DNA from 2 places in the Arthrobacter sp. fls2-241-R2A-172 genome. Region 1 is predicted to be linked to the other one. Evidence: predicted binding sites of a transcription regulator. Region 1 holds the regulator's gene; the other holds the start of a gene.
What was found. The regulator LexA, encoded in region 1, represses DNA repair genes until DNA is damaged. The targets are predictions, from matches to a motif close to TCGAACANNTGTTCGA.
Positions count from the first base shown of each region.

Region 2: the regulator LexA is predicted to act here: its motif matches at 1,924-1,939, upstream of QRM57_RS07790 (Y-family DNA polymerase).

Region 1 is NZ_JARVTB010000016.1:73,435-80,882, reverse strand. Features, by position in the region: gene QRM57_RS19285 (histidinol-phosphate transaminase) at 1-643, opposite strand, end outside; gene QRM57_RS19280 (LysM peptidoglycan-binding domain-containing protein) at 723-1,082, opposite strand; gene lexA (transcriptional repressor LexA) at 1,433-2,176, shown strand; gene QRM57_RS19270 (ATP-dependent DNA helicase) at 2,202-4,262, opposite strand; gene hflX (GTPase HflX) at 4,255-5,817, opposite strand; gene QRM57_RS19260 (class I SAM-dependent methyltransferase) at 6,315-6,929, shown strand; gene dapF (diaminopimelate epimerase) at 6,910-7,448, opposite strand, start outside.
Region 2 is NZ_JARVTB010000003.1:488,080-495,527, forward strand. Features, by position in the region: gene QRM57_RS07770 (FAD-dependent oxidoreductase) at 1-311, opposite strand, end outside; gene QRM57_RS07775 (arsenate reductase ArsC) at 308-724, opposite strand; gene QRM57_RS07780 (aquaporin) at 721-1,431, opposite strand; gene QRM57_RS07785 (ArsR/SmtB family transcription factor) at 1,428-1,778, opposite strand; gene QRM57_RS07790 (Y-family DNA polymerase) at 2,004-3,302, shown strand; gene QRM57_RS07795 (uroporphyrinogen-III synthase) at 3,316-4,473, opposite strand; gene cobA (uroporphyrinogen-III C-methyltransferase) at 4,486-5,520, opposite strand; gene nirB (nitrite reductase large subunit NirB) at 5,530-7,448, opposite strand, start outside.

The DNA of each region.
Region 1 (7,448 bases):
GAGTCAGGGCGCTGGGCGTGTTGTCGTGCGCAAACTCGTGGTAGGCCTCGTCAACGATTACGATCGCCTGGCTCGCTTCGCCGGCTTCGTAGACCGCCTCAACGACGTCCAGCCCGAGCCCCGTCCCGGTGGGGTTGTTGGGAGAACACAGGAAAACGATGTTGGCGCCGGTCTCCCGGACCTGGTCAGCGGCCGATTGCGCGTCCAGTCCGTAGTCGTCGGCCCGGACTCCCCGGACATATTCCGTGTCCGTGCCGCTGGCGAGAAGCGGGTACATGGAATACGTGGGAGGAAAACCCAACGCCTTGCGACCAGGACCACCAAATGCCTGGAGTATCTGCTGGAGGACCTCGTTCGATCCATTGGCCGCCCAGATGTTGTCACGGGAAAGACCATGACCCAAGTACTCGGCCAGCGATTCGCGGAGCTCAGTGAACTCGCGGTCGGGGTAGCGGTTCAAACCAGTGGCAGCAGCGGCGACGGCCTCCGTAATGGCGGCCTGCACATCGGCCGGGACGCCATGGGTGTTCTCGTTGACGTTCAGCAAAATGGGGACATCAAGCTGCGGTGCGCCGTAGGGGCTCAGTCCACGCAGGTTGGTCCGGAGGGGAAGTCGGTCAAGTCGCTCAAGCTGCTCACTCACCCAGTCAGTTTAAGGGGCCGCTGCGACCGCCAACTAACTGTGACGCCGGGCCACTCCCGTTTCGCGCGGGGTCCGGCACTTAGTTGGCGGGCACGAAGAGCTGCTGACCGGGCTGGATACGGCCGCCACGAAGGTCATTGAGCTGGATGATTTCCGAGATGACATCGCGGGGATCCCGCTCAGGAGCTGCCGCGCCTGCAATACCCCACAGGGACTGGCCCGGCTGGACAGTGACTGTAACGGCGACTGGAGGTCGAAGCTGAGACTGCGAGTCGGAGGCCTTTGCGGGCGCGGTGATGAAACCGGCAAGGCTCAGCAGCGCAGCCACCAGCAACATAGCGGGGATGCCGAAGAACACAATCCGCCCCCGACGGGTCAGGCGCAGGCGAGCGGGAGCCTGGGTGGTGCGGAAATCAGCGAACGTAGTGATTGCGGACATGAGCTGAGCCCTTCTGAGCTATTGCCAATGAGCCGGATGCCCGGCGCCTGGCTGCCAATTCTTGGTGTTCTCCTGTGCCGGCCCTTGCTTGTTCGAACACTTTCTTCGAACAACGGGGCTCAGCGTCAGGTTTATAGAACACATATTCGAACCTTGCTATGACATTTTTAGCACTTATCAACGAACGGTGTCGAGACTCGCTAGAACAAATGTTTGATAAACGCCGGTGGCTGCCCTACGTTTGAGTGAAGAAACAGCACTGTTTCAGTGGAACAGGAGGGTCTGACATTTTTGCGGGCCCGACATCCCCGGACACACACCGGGGACGGAATGGAAAGGCATTGGCGAACATGGCAGCGAAAGCCACGGGCGGCGCGGTACCCCTGCGGAGCCAACAGCCTCAAAAGAGCCCCAAGAGCCTGACCGTCCGTCAGAAGAAGATCCTGGAGACCATCCAGAGGTCCGTGAATGACAACGGATACCCGCCCAGCATGCGTGAGATCGGTGACACCGTCGGCCTTGCCAGCCTCTCCAGCGTCACCCACCAGCTGTCCCAATTGGAAAAGCTCGGGTACCTCCGCCGCGATCCAAAGCGTCCCCGGGCCATGGAAGTCCTGATGCCCTTGACCCTGGACGGCGGTCCTATCCCCGGCGTCGAAGCACCCACGGCGCTTCGCAGCACGGGCGGACTCGCTGTGACGGAACTGGCCAGCGCCAGCGATACAGCGATGGTTCCGCTGGTGGGCCGCATCGCCGCCGGTGGTCCCATCCTGGCCGACCAGACCGTGGAGGACGTACTCCCCCTCCCGCGGCAACTCGTAGGGCATGGCGAGCTGTTCATGCTCAAGGTCGCCGGAGATTCCATGATTGACGCGGCCATCTGCGACGGGGACTGGGTAGTGGTGCGACGCCAGAACGACGCCATCAACGGAGACATCGTCGCCGCACTCCTGGACGACGAAGCAACCGTGAAAACCTTCCGGCAGCGCGACGGACATACGTGGCTGCTCCCCCAGAACACCCAGTACGAGCCCATCCTTGGCGACCAAGCCACCATCATGGGCAAAGTCGTCTCTGTGCTGCGCTCCCTCTAGCCCTCACGCGGGTCCTGAGGAGCCCCTAGGAGGCCTTTTCCGACCCCAGGCGCTCCAGGACACCTCGGACTACTTTGCGGTCGGTTGTGGCCCAGAATGGCGGCAGGGCAGCCCGAAGGAACCCGCCGTAGCGTTCTGTGGAGAGCCTGGAGTCCAGTACAGCCACCACACCCTTGTCACCGGTTGATCGGATCAGGCGTCCAGCTCCCTGGGCCAACCGAATGGCCGCGTGGGTGGCCGACACGGCCATGAATCCGTTTCCGCCGGACTGCGCGACCGCCCGTGAACGGGCGGTCATCAGGGGGTCGTCCGGACGTGGGAAGGGAATTCGGTCTATGACCACCAGCCGGCAGGAGCCGCCCGGAACGTCCACCCCCTGCCACAGGGACATGGTGCCGAACAGGCAGGTGTCCGGCTCGTCCGCGAACTGCTTGACCAGCGCAGCCATGGTGGACTCACCCTGGCAAAGGATGTCGACGTCAAGGCGGAGCCGCATGGCATCGGCCGCTTCCTCGGCCGCCCTCCGTGAGGAGAACAGGCAGAGCGCTCCCCCACCCGAGGCCCTGATCAGGTCTTCCAACTCGTCAAGGGCTTCCGGCGATGTACCCCGACCAGGCTTGGGCAGGTGCTTGGCCACATAGAGCACACCCTGCTTGGGGTAGTCGAAAGGCGACCCCACATCGATGCCCGTCCAGCTCGGGGCGCCGTCACCGATCAGGCCCAAGCCACCGGCGGCCGGTTCAAAAGCCGCGCCTATGGCCAGCGTGGCGGAGGTGAGGACCACCGTGTGGCCGGCAAAAAGGCCTTCACGCAAACGGCCTGCGACGCTCAACGGCGCAATGTTAATGAGGGCGGGTGCTGTTTCATCAGGCTGGGAGTAGCCCTGCTGGGGGTCGAAGTTGCTGTTTCGCGAGAACCACACCACTTCCCTGTTCTCCTTGGCGGCGAGCAGGCGTTCGCACAATTCCAGGATGAGCATGAGCCGTGAGCGCGCCAGTTGCCGACCGCCGTCGACCGCGTTGGAAGAGTCCGTCTTCGAATCCGAGAGGGCCGCGCGTGTGGCGTCGCGCAACTGGTCAAGGCAGTCGAGCTGTTCGTCGTTGAGTCCGTTGGGCAACAAGCCATTAGGCACGCCTGCGATGGCCATATCCAGCCGGTCAGCCGCAGCGTTGAGGGCATCCACAGTAATGGCCGTGTGCTTGCGCGCACTGGACGCTGCAGCATGGACCATGGCCACGGACAGCTGACCGGACACGGCTCCGGTCACGCGGTCCTGAAGTTCGTGGGCCTCATCGACCACCACGACGTCGTACTCGGGGAGCACGGCCAATCCCTCAAAAGCACTCACGGCCAGCATCGCGTGATTGGTGACGACGACATCGGCCTCAGCCGCACGGGACCGCGCGAGTTCGCTGAAGCATTCCTCAGCCAACGGGCATTTCTGCGCGCCGAGACACTCCATGGACGTGACCGAAACCTGCCGCCACGCACGGTCGGTGACTCCGGGCATGAGTTCGTCGCGATCACCGGTGGATGTCTTCTCGGCCCACTCGCGAAGTCGGACCACTTCCTTGCCGAGCTGCGACTGCGGCCCGCCCATGGAGGCAGCGAAGTGCGGAACGCTGGTGTCCTCACCCAGGGAGAACAGTTGCCCTTCGGAGGGCTCCTCGCTGGGGAAGCCGCCCTCAAGTTTCTGCCGGCAGACATAGTTTGCCCGGCCCTTCACCAACGCCACGTTGACGGGGCGTTCAAGGGCGGGATTAATGCTCTCCAACAGCCGCGGAAGGTCGCGGCCGACAATCTGGGTCTGCAATGCCAAGGTGGCGGTGGACACGAGCGTCGGTTTGTTGCTGTCCATCGAATGCGCGATCAACGGAATCAGGTACGCCAACGACTTACCTGTTCCGGTCCCCGCCTGGACGAGCAAATGCTCCCCGGTCTCGATCGCCCGGGCAACGTGTTTGGCCATCTCGTGCTGGCCCGCACGGCTTTGTCCGCCCATGCCGGCAACAGCCCGGTCCAACAATTCGAGGGTGGCCTTTTCGCCCACCGACTCGACGGCGTCCGCCGCCACCTTCTCAACCATTGCTGACGAATGACTCCAGTTCGGCTGCCAGTCCTTCGCGGACCATGACAACCACGCGCGTCCCGGATTCCTCGTGGTCAAGGCTCAGGATTTCCGAGTCGGAGCTGTGCAGCTTGCTGATCATGTCGCCACGGTCGTAGGGAATCAGCAGCTCAAGGCGTACTCCCGGCCGTGGAATCGACTGGCTGATGTCCTCCAGCAATTCCGCGATGCCCTGGCCTGTGCGGGTGGAAACCACCGCATGGCGGGGCTCCTTTTGCTTGAGGCGCTCCACGACGAAAGGATCCGCTACATCCACCTTGTTCAGGACAATGATTTCCGGGACCTTGCGCGCATCCACTTCGGTGAAGACAGCCCGCACCGCGGCGATCTGTCCCTCGGGATCCGGGTGCGAAGCGTCGACGACATGCAGGATCAGGTCCGCATCCGCCACTTCCTCCAGCGTGGACCTGAAGGCCTCGATCAGCTGGGTGGGCAGCGAACGGACAAACCCCACGGTGTCGGCAAGTGTGTACCCGATGCCATCCGGGGTCTGCGCCTTGCGGACGGTGGGATCCAGCGTGGCGAACAGCGCATTCTCCACCAGGACACCGGCGTCGGTCAGTCGGTTCAGCAGCGAGGACTTACCTGCGTTGGTGTACCCGGCAATAGCGACGGACGGAACGGCATTACGACGGCGGTTGGCACGTTTGGTCTCGCGCGCCGGCTTCATCGCGGCGATTTCACGCCGAAGCTTGGCCATGCGCGTGCGGATTCGACGGCGGTCCAGTTCGATCTTGGTTTCACCAGGACCACGTGAACCCATGCCTGCTCCGGCACCACCCACCTGGCCACCTGCCTGGCGGGACATGGAGTCGCCCCAACCACGGAGACGCGGGAGGAGGTATTCGAGCTGGGCCAACTCAACCTGGGCCTTGCCTTCGCGGCTCTTGGCGTGCTGGGCGAAGATGTCCAGGATCAGTGTGGTGCGATCCACCACCTTGACCTTGACGATGTCTTCGAGTCCGCGTCGCTGCGAGGGTGCCAGTTCGGTGTCGACCACCACGGTGTCGGCACCCGTGGCTGCCACGATGTCCTTCAGCTCCTGGGCCTTACCTGATCCCAGGAAAGTCCCGGGGTCCGGCTTGGTACGGCGCTGGACCAAACCATCCAGAACCTCCGAGCCGGCGGTCTCGGCCAAAGCAGCCAGCTCGCGCAGCGAATTCTCTGCGTCTGCGAGCGTTCCCTCGGTCCACAGGCCGGCAAGGACGACGCGCTCAAGGCGCAACTGCCGGTATTCGACCTCGGTGACGTCTTCGAGTTCCGTGGAAAGCCCGGCCGTGCGACGCAGGGCCCGGCGTTCAGCCAGATCTTCCTGGTCGCCGTCGTAAATGCTGTGTTCCTGGTCCAGCGTCGAGATCGCCTGCGCCTTGCCGAACACGCTGTTGGCATCGTTGTCGTTGGATGCCTGCGCAGGTACATCCTTGGAAAGAATCCGATCGATGACGGCCTGGATTTGTTCAGGACTCATGTCCTGGGCGTCGGAATCGGATCCGGAGTGCTTCTGGGTGGTCATGGTCTCCTTAGACTGTTCGGCTATTCCAGAATAGTGCTGTTTGCTGTTTGATGGGGCGCTATTCGCGCTGGGCTGACGGGCTTGGGCCAAAAGGGGCCTCCTGTGGGCTGTGCGGCCGTGCCTCCAGGGCAGGGAAGGCCGCTGCGATTCAAACGAAATAGGGTTCGCGCGGAGGTCCGGGGGCAACCAAGGAAATTTACATCCGTTCTTCCTGCCAACCGTCGTCAACGGTTACGCCAGGGCACTGGATGGTGTGATCTTCTTCAGTGTCAGTCAGCTGCGCCATGCAGTGGCTGACTTTGCCAGGTGGGACCTGCCGGGCGGAAAGGCCGTGCGTTTGGCTCGGGGCCAAGCGGGCCTGCATCGCGGGCGGTGCCGGGTTTCGGCAGACTACTCAAAGATCAAGAACATGACTTCCACTTTAGCAGCCACTGTCAATCCATCAGCGGGATGCGGCAGTTTCCCATGTCGCCGTCGGCCCACTAATCTGGCAAATTATGGAGTCTGCACACTATTTCACTGCCCAGCCAGCTGGACCCTTCACCCGCAAACCACTCACGGTGGAGCTCGCCGGCGCTACCCGCCACCTGCAGACCTCCTCGGGTATCTTCAGCCCCGACGGTGTGGACAAGGGCACGGCGATCCTCTTCTCGGAAGTTCCGCCCCCGGCACCGCAGGGCAACCTGCTGGATGTCGGTTGCGGATGGGGTCCCATAGCCTTGACCCTCGGATTGAAGGCTCCCCATGCACGGGTTTACGCCGTGGACGTCAATGAGCGATGCGTGACGCTGACCAACGAGAATGCTGCGGCGCTTGGCCTGGACAACGTGAAGGCCAGCCTTCCCGACCAAGTGGATCCCGACCTGGAATTCGACACGATTTGGTCGAACCCGCCCATCCGGATCGGCAAGGCGGAACTTCACACGCTGCTCTTGACGTGGCTCCCGCGCCTGGCACCGGGTGGAAACGCTTGGTTGGTGGTCCAGAAAAACCTGGGGTCGGACTCGCTCCAACGCTGGCTTGCCGATGAACTGGACAGCACCTTCACGGTGTCCCGCGAAAGCACGTCCAAGTCCTTCAGGATCATCAGGGTCAGGAAAGCGTCCCAGTAGCTACGATCACGGCGGGACCGCTGAGCTCAACGTGCTCACGGCCGCCGGCACCCGGGAAGAACTTCACACCCACGACGCCGCCCGGTACCTTGACGTGCCAGTCGTTCGGTGCCGTGCTGCCGGCCCAGTGACGGATCGCCACTGCTGCGGCGCAGGCGCCCGTGCCGCATGACTGCGTCTCCCCCACGCCACGTTCGTGGACACGCATGGTGATGGTTCCCACACCGTCTTCAACCAGCGGTTCGGCGGGAACGACGAATTCGACATTGGTTCCGTTGGCAGGTTTGGGATCCACGACAGGAGGCTTGAACAGCTGGGTCGCCGTCAGCTCGCTGAGCTCCGCCAGTGCGACCACCGTGTGGGGGTTTCCCATACTGACTGAGAGGCCCGGCCGGGCGACTTCGAGGCCGTCCGCGCTGACCAGGGCATCCATGGCTTTGCTGGTGGCTTCCTTGGGGAAAATGAATTCCCAAGGCCCCATGTCCACGGCATAACCCGTGGCGGTGCGCACGACCTTCT
Region 2 (7,448 bases), on a different contig from region 1:
TGCTCCAGGTCATGGGTTGCGGCCAAAGGTTCAAGATACTGGGTGACGATTTCGTGGCCGTAGGGCAGAGCGGTCGGGCGGGGTGCTTCCCAACCGGTGCGTTCCAGGAGGCGGACGGCTGCGGGATCGAGGTTGTATTTCCAGGTGGAGAAGACTCGGATGTGGCCCCACTCCTTGATGGCGGAACCGACGGTGGGGCCGGCTTCGATGACGAGGGGTTCGAGCCCGCGTTCGAGGAGGTGCGCCGCCGCGGCCAGACCGACCGGCCCGGCGCCGATCACCGCGACGGGCAGGGAGTCGTGCTCTGTCACTGCTGTGCTCCCGCCGGGGTGAGGGAGGCAATGAGTGCCTCGACCCGGGTTTTGATCTCGTCACGGATGGGCCGGACGGACTCGACGCCTTTGCCGGCGGGGTCTTCCAGGACCCAGTCTTCATAGCGTTTCCCCGGGAAGTACGGGCATTCGTCCCCGCAGCCCATGGTGATGACTACGTCGGAGCCCTTGACGGCCTCGGTGGTGAGGATCTTGGGGATTTCGGCGGACATGTCGATCCCGATCTCGGCCATGGCCTCAACCGCTGCGGGGTTGACCTGATCGGCGGGTTGTGAACCAGCGGAGCGGACCTCGATCGCGCCCTGGCCAAGGGTGGTCAGGAAGGCAGCAGCCATCTGTGAGCGTCCTGCGTTGTGGACGCAGACGAACAAGACGGACGGTTTGACGCTCATGAGAGCACCTTTCGGTCAGCCGCGGCATCAGCCGGGGAAACATCAGTGGTTTGGGGGTAGAGGAAGCGGACGAGGACCAGTCCGAAGGCGCCTCCGACCAGTTGGGCGGCGACGAAACCAGGTGCGGAAGCGGGCGCGATCCCCGAGAAGGTGTCGGTGATGGTTCGGGCGATCGTGACCGACGGGTTGGCGAAGCTTGTGGAAGACGTGAACCAATACGCGGCGGTGATGTAACCCCCGACGGCGAAAGCCACCCGGTCGGCGCGTCCGGAACGGATGGTCCCGAACACGATGACCAGTAGCCCGGCTGTGGCAATGACCTCTGCCAGCCAGAGACCAGGCCCGCTCCGTTCATGGGTGGAGAATGTGGCTGGCGCCAGGCCGAACATCAGGTTCGCCGCGACCGTCCCGACCAAACCACCCACGATCTGCGCCGCAACCAAAAGAGCGGCAGTCCGGGTGTCGACCAGGCGGAGGAACCGTTCAACCAGGGTGACGATGGGGTTGAACGAGGCTGATACCGGCTGCAGGGCCAGGATCAACGCAACCAGGGCCGCGCCGGTGACGAGGCTGTTCTGCAGCAGCTGCAGTCCGACGTCGTTCGGTGACAGCCGGGAGGCCATCACGCCGGACCCGACCACGGCCATGACGAGGAACGCGGTCCCAATGAACTCCGCTCCGGTGCGGCGGACAAGCAAGGGGTTCACTGAGCCTGTCCACCGATCAGGGCCGCCAGGTTCTGCAGCGCTTCGGTGCGGGCCTTGTAGTAGACCCAGACGCCGCGCTTCTCCCGGTCCAGCAAACCTACTTCGTGCAGCACTTTGAGATGGTGGCTGATGGTCGGCTGCGACAACTCGAAGGCATCGTTCAGGTCGCAGACGCACGCTTCGCCGCCCTCATGGGAGGCCACCAATGACATCAGGCGTAACCTCACCGGATCGGCCAATGCCTTCAACAACGGCGCAACACCCTCTGCTTCTTTCTCCGACAGTGGTTCGCGCGCCAACGGCGAGCAGCAGGCGACGGTTTGAACCGGGGTCAATTCCAAAGACATAGACACATGTAAATATTTACACTCATCAATGTTTAAAGCAAGGACGGTCCATGCCCCGCTCAGCGCGCGGGAACGCCAGAATCCCCCGCCGTTCGATTGCTCAGAGGAGCTTTCTTGTCTGCGGTCGACGCTACAGTTTAAGTATTCGAAAGTATGTTCGAATACTAGGCGTGTCCTGCGCGGGTTGCGTGGGCGTGCGTGATAGCGCGGATCAGGAGGAGATCGATGTCCAAGCCAGCAATCATGCATCGGATGCAGGAGATCGCCCATGTGGATATCAACTGCTTCTATGCGTCGGCGGAGAGGGCCTTCAACCCATCGTTGGAGGGCAGGCCGCTCATAGTCCTCTCGAATAACGACGGCTGCGCCGTGACTCGGTCTCCGGAAGCCAAGAAGCTCGGCATCGGGTTAGGAGATCCCTGGTTCAAGCTCGCTCCGCGGGCCAAGGAATGGGGCTTGGTTGCCCTCTCAAGCAACTATGAGCTCTACGGCGACATCAGCTCGAGGGTCATGGAACTCCTTGCCCGCTTCTCGGCGTGGCAGGAGGTCTATTCCATCGATGAAGCGTTCCTTGGCGTCAAAGGGCAGCCCGGGGAACTCCTGGAGTTGGGGCGCACCATCAAAATGGCCTGCCAAAAGCATGTGGGGGTTCCGGTGTGCGTGGGAATCGCCCGGACCAAGACCCTGGCCAAGCTGGCCAACAAGTGGGCCAAGCACAACCCCGCGTTCCAGGGGGTGTGCCGCTGGGACTCGATTCCCGAAGAGCAACGCGAAGCGCTTATGGCCAGGCTTTCAGTGATCGAGATCTGGGGCGTCGCCACGCGGCTCACCAAGCGCCTCAATGCCATGGGAATCTTCTCGATCCTGGACCTGGTCCGGGCCGACCCCATTGCCCTGCGCGACAAGTTTTCGATCGTCATGATGCGAACGGTCCTGGAACTCCAGGGCACCCCCTGCATTCCCATGGAAGAAGAAAGAATCGGCAGGGACCAGCTGATCTTCTCCCGTTCCTTTTCCACTCCCATCACCACGGCGGCCGGGATGCGGCAGGTGCTCAGCGTTTACGGGCAAATGGCCAGTGCCAGGTTGGCCAAGCATGATCTGCAGGCCAAACTCCTGACCGCCTTCGCCCAGACCTCCGTCTACAACCCGAATGACAGGTCTTTTCCCACTGTGAGCGTCAAGCTGCCAATGCCCACCTCGGACCCGGTCCTGCTCACCCGGGCGGCGCACGCCTTGGTTCCCAGGATCCAGGAAGGCGTGCGGTACGCCAAAGCCGGCATCATGGTCACGGACCTGCGGCCCAGTGGAAACCAGAAACCCTTGGAGATCTTCGAGAACCCACATGAGGAGCGGGGAATCGGCAGCCTCTTGGAAGAGGTCAGCAAAAAGTACGGACGCGGTTCCATCGGCTTGGGCCATGCGGGAATCAAGGGCGGGCCGGACTGGTCCATGAAAAGGGACATGCTCAGCCCCCGCTACACCACCCATTGGGACGAACTACCCCTGGTGAAGGCGGCGTAGCGTGTCGGAAAGCCTAGGCCCGCAACCGGTAGCCCCGTTTGACGACGGTCTCCACCAGCTTCCCGTCCGGGAGCGACGAGCGCAGCCTGCTGACCGTCATGTCCAAGGCGTGGACGGATCCCCGCAGGTCCAACAGGTCCGAGAGCGCTTCCCTGGACAGGACAGCCCCGCCAGCGCCGAGCAGCGCCCGCAGCAGCAGAAGGGGTGCAGGAGCCAAATCCACCACCTCACCGTTGACCCGCAAGCAGCGGCCCCGCAACTCGATCGTGGCGCTCTTGGTCTCCAACCGCCGGACGTGGTTCAAGGACAGGTGCTCTGTCACAAGGCGGATCAGCGCACCCATACGGTACCTGTCCGGAATCAGGGGCGTGAGGCCGGCGTCCACCAGTGGCTGCGCAGTGACGGGCCCAACAGCTGCGACCGTCACGGGTCCCTTGAGGGCTTCGATGAGGGACCGGTACAGACCCATTTCATGCGCAGTGCTCCACATGGCATCCACTGCAGGGGCGCTGGTGAACGTGAGGACATCCAGGTTCCCGCCAACCACGGCTTCGATCAGGCGCGGCAGTTTGTCTTCGCCATCGGGTTTGACCCAGCGGTACGGTGTCACGGTCAGCACGGTGGCGCCGGACATGCGGAGCCGTTCCAACTGGCGGACATCGGTGTATCCATGCAACTGCACGGCCACGGTCTTTCCCCGCACGCCTTCGGCCAACAGCATGTCCACCAGGGTTGCGGTGGTTTCGTCGCTGCTGATGCCGACGTCGGCAAGTCCAGCCGCGCGGACGGCACCGCGGGCTTTGGGCCCCCGGACAAACATGCGGCAGGCAGACAACGTTTCCAGGAGCTGTTCGCCGATGCCGAAGGAATCAGCGGCCTCGCACCAACGGCGCATACCGTAAGCGGTGGTGGCGATACAGATATCCGGCCGGGCAGCGATGATGGTCCGGGTGTCCTCGATGAGGACCATGTCTTCCTGCACGGGGGCGATCTTCAAAGCGGGGGCGTGCAGAACACTCGCCCCGCGACGCTCCAGTGCCTCGATGAGGTCACGGGAACGGCGGTGCGAGGTAACACCAATGCGGAATCCGTCCAGCGGAGCATCTGCGGCCTCGGATACTTCCGGAGCTGCGGTGGCTTCCTGGACTTCGATGGCACGTGCAACAGTCATGTGTTTTTACCTTCAGGCTTCAAGGAGCGAAGCCGCGAGTCGGCTCAGTTCGGCGGATGCTTCGGCGTGGTTCCGGTTGGCTTCAGCCACCCTGACCACCTCGCCGATGACCAGCACGGCAGGGTTACTGCAACCGGTGGCTGCTGTTTCGATCGTACCGAGTTCGGCGATGGTGGTGCGCTGCCCCGGACGGTACCCGCGTTCCACCACGGCCATCGGCATGTCCGGCCTCATCCCCGCCCGGCGAAGTCCCGCGGCAAGTTGGGGCAGGGTGCCTATGCCCATGAGGACCACGATCGTTCCTCCCAGACCGGCAAGATGGGTGTGCTCTTTCTCGGTCAGGGGAGCGTGGCCGGAGACAACCGTGAACATGTGGCTTACTTCGCGGTGCGTCACAGGAATCCCCGCTGCGGCCGGAACGGAGATGGCGCTGGTGACGCCGGAGATGACACGCACCGGCACGCCCGCCGCAACGCACGCCGCCACTTCTTCGCCGCCGCGTCCGAACACGTAGGGATCCCCACCCTTGAGCCTGACCACGTTTTGGCCAAGCAGGGCAGCTTCAACCATGAGCTTCTCGATGTCGCGCTGGGTGACCTTATGCAGGCCGGGCTGCTTCCCAACGTCCACCAGCTCGGCGGAGGTCAGGCCAGCCAACTCCTGGTAGGGCGCCAGCCGGTCATAGAACACCACGTCGGCGTCGCGCAGGGCCTCCACGGCACCGACAGTGAGCAGGTCCAGGGCACCCGGACCACCGCCCACCAACGTGACGTTGCCTTCGGCGCCCGCGGCCGGCTCGAACGCTACTGGAATTCCGGCATCGCGGCAGCGTTCCACCAACGGAAGCCAGCCGGCTTCGCCGTCGTCCACCACTGCCACCAGGAACGGACGGTCCGGGAGTTGGCCGTCACCTGGGATACCCTCGGGTGTGCTCAGCCGGGACACGTGGGCTCCGGCGTTCCGGTACCGGCGAACTGCTTGGCGGGCAGACTTTTCGGAGCCGGCAACCAGGACGTCGCGTCCGGTGAGATCAATGGTGAGCTGCATGGGGGACCCCTAGTTTTCTGCGTTGACGGTTTCGCTGCGGACCGGGATGGTGGAAGCGATGAGCACGCCGCCCTTTTCTTCGTTGGTGGCCGGACGGATCTGGCCACGCTCCGGAACGAAGGAGATGGACTCGTCCTTCTGGTCGGGGGCGTTGACGAAGGAACGGAACCTGCGGAGGCGCTCGGGATCCTTCAAGGTCTCGGCCCACTCGTCCTCGTAGGTGTCGATGTGTTTGGCCATGGCAGCTTCGAGCTCGTCGGCGATGCCCAGGGAATCGTGTACCACAACGTCCTCGACGTGCTTGATGTCGCCGTCGAGCTCTTCCTGCCACCGGGCAGTGCGCTGCAGGCGATCGGCGGTGCGGATGTAGTACATCAGGTAGCGGTCGATGTACTTCAGCAGCGTTTCATCATCCAGGTCCTTGGCGAGGAGCTTGGCGTGAGCCGGCGTGGCGCCTCCGTTCCCGCCCACGTAAAGGTTCCAGCCGTCGGCGGTCGCGATCACGCCGACGTCCTTGCCACGCGCTTCTGCACACTCGCGGGCGCAACCGGAAACGCCCATTTTCAACTTGTGCGGGCTGCGAAGACCGCGGTAGCGCAGCTCCAAAGCGATCGCCATGGCCACGGAATCCTGGACACCGAAGCGGCACCACGTGGAGCCGACACAGGACTTCACGGTACGGAGGCTCTTGCCGTAAGCCTGGCCCGATTCGAAGCCGGCATCAACCAGTTCCTTCCAGATGTCCGGCAGTTGCTCAAGGCGCGCTCCGAACATATCGATGCGCTGGCCGCCAGTGATCTTGGTGTACAGGTTGTACTTCTCAGCCACCGCAGCGATGACGCCCAGTCCCTTGGGCGTGATCTCACCGCCGGCGATGCGTGGAACCACCGAATAGGTCCCGTCCTTTTGCATGTTCGCCAGGGCACGGTCGTTGGTGTCCTGCAGGGAACCACGCCCGGCGTCCAGGACGTAGGCGGAGTGCTGGCTGGCCAGGATGGAGGCAATGGTCGGCTTGCAGATGTCGCAACCGGCGCCCGTGCCGTACTTGGCCATGATGTCTTCGAAGGACGTGAGCTCCAGGACACGGATGGCATCGAAGAGCTCCTGGCGGGAAAGGCTGATGTGCTCGCAGAGGGCCTTGGAGACCTCGATGCCGGACTTGGTCAGTTCGCCTTCCAGGAGCTTCTTCAGCATGGGAACGCAGGACCCGCACTGGGTTCCGGCACGGGTGCAGCCCTTCAGCTCGCCGAGTTCTTGTACGGGAGCGTTGCCTTCGCAGGCGCCGCACCCATTAATGGCATCACGGATGGCACCGGCGGCCACGTTGTTGCAGGAGCAGAGGATGGCATCGTCCGGGAGTTCGGTTTCCGGGGCTTCTCCACCGCCGGCCGCGCTCAGGTAGGCGCCGGGTTCTGCAGGGAGCTCGCGGCCAAGGAGGGGACGCAGGCTCATGTACGGGGAGGCGTCGCCCACGAAGATGCCGCCCAGAAGGGTCTTGGCATCGTCGGTGGTGACGATCTTCTGGTAAACACCGCGGGCGGGGTCGGCGTAAACGATTTCGAGGGAGTGCTCTGTCTTGGCGAAGGCGTCACCGAAGCTGGCCACGTCCACACCGGAGAGCTTGAGCTTGGTGGCCGTATCGAAACCGGGGAATGTGGCCTCTCCGCCGTGCAGACGGTCGGCAACAATCTCGGCCATGGTGTTGGCCGGAGCAACGAGGCCCAGGCACATGCCACCAAAGTTGGCTACTTCACCGATGGCCCAGATGCCGTCCACCTCCGTGGCGCAGAAATCGTTGATCACCACACCGCCACGCTGGCCCAGGCTGAAGAGTTGCTCTTCGCCCTCCGCAGCGCGGAAGAGATCATCGCGGGGCCTGACGCCGATGGCTACGATCACGATGTCGGCTGCGATGGTGCGGCCGTCGG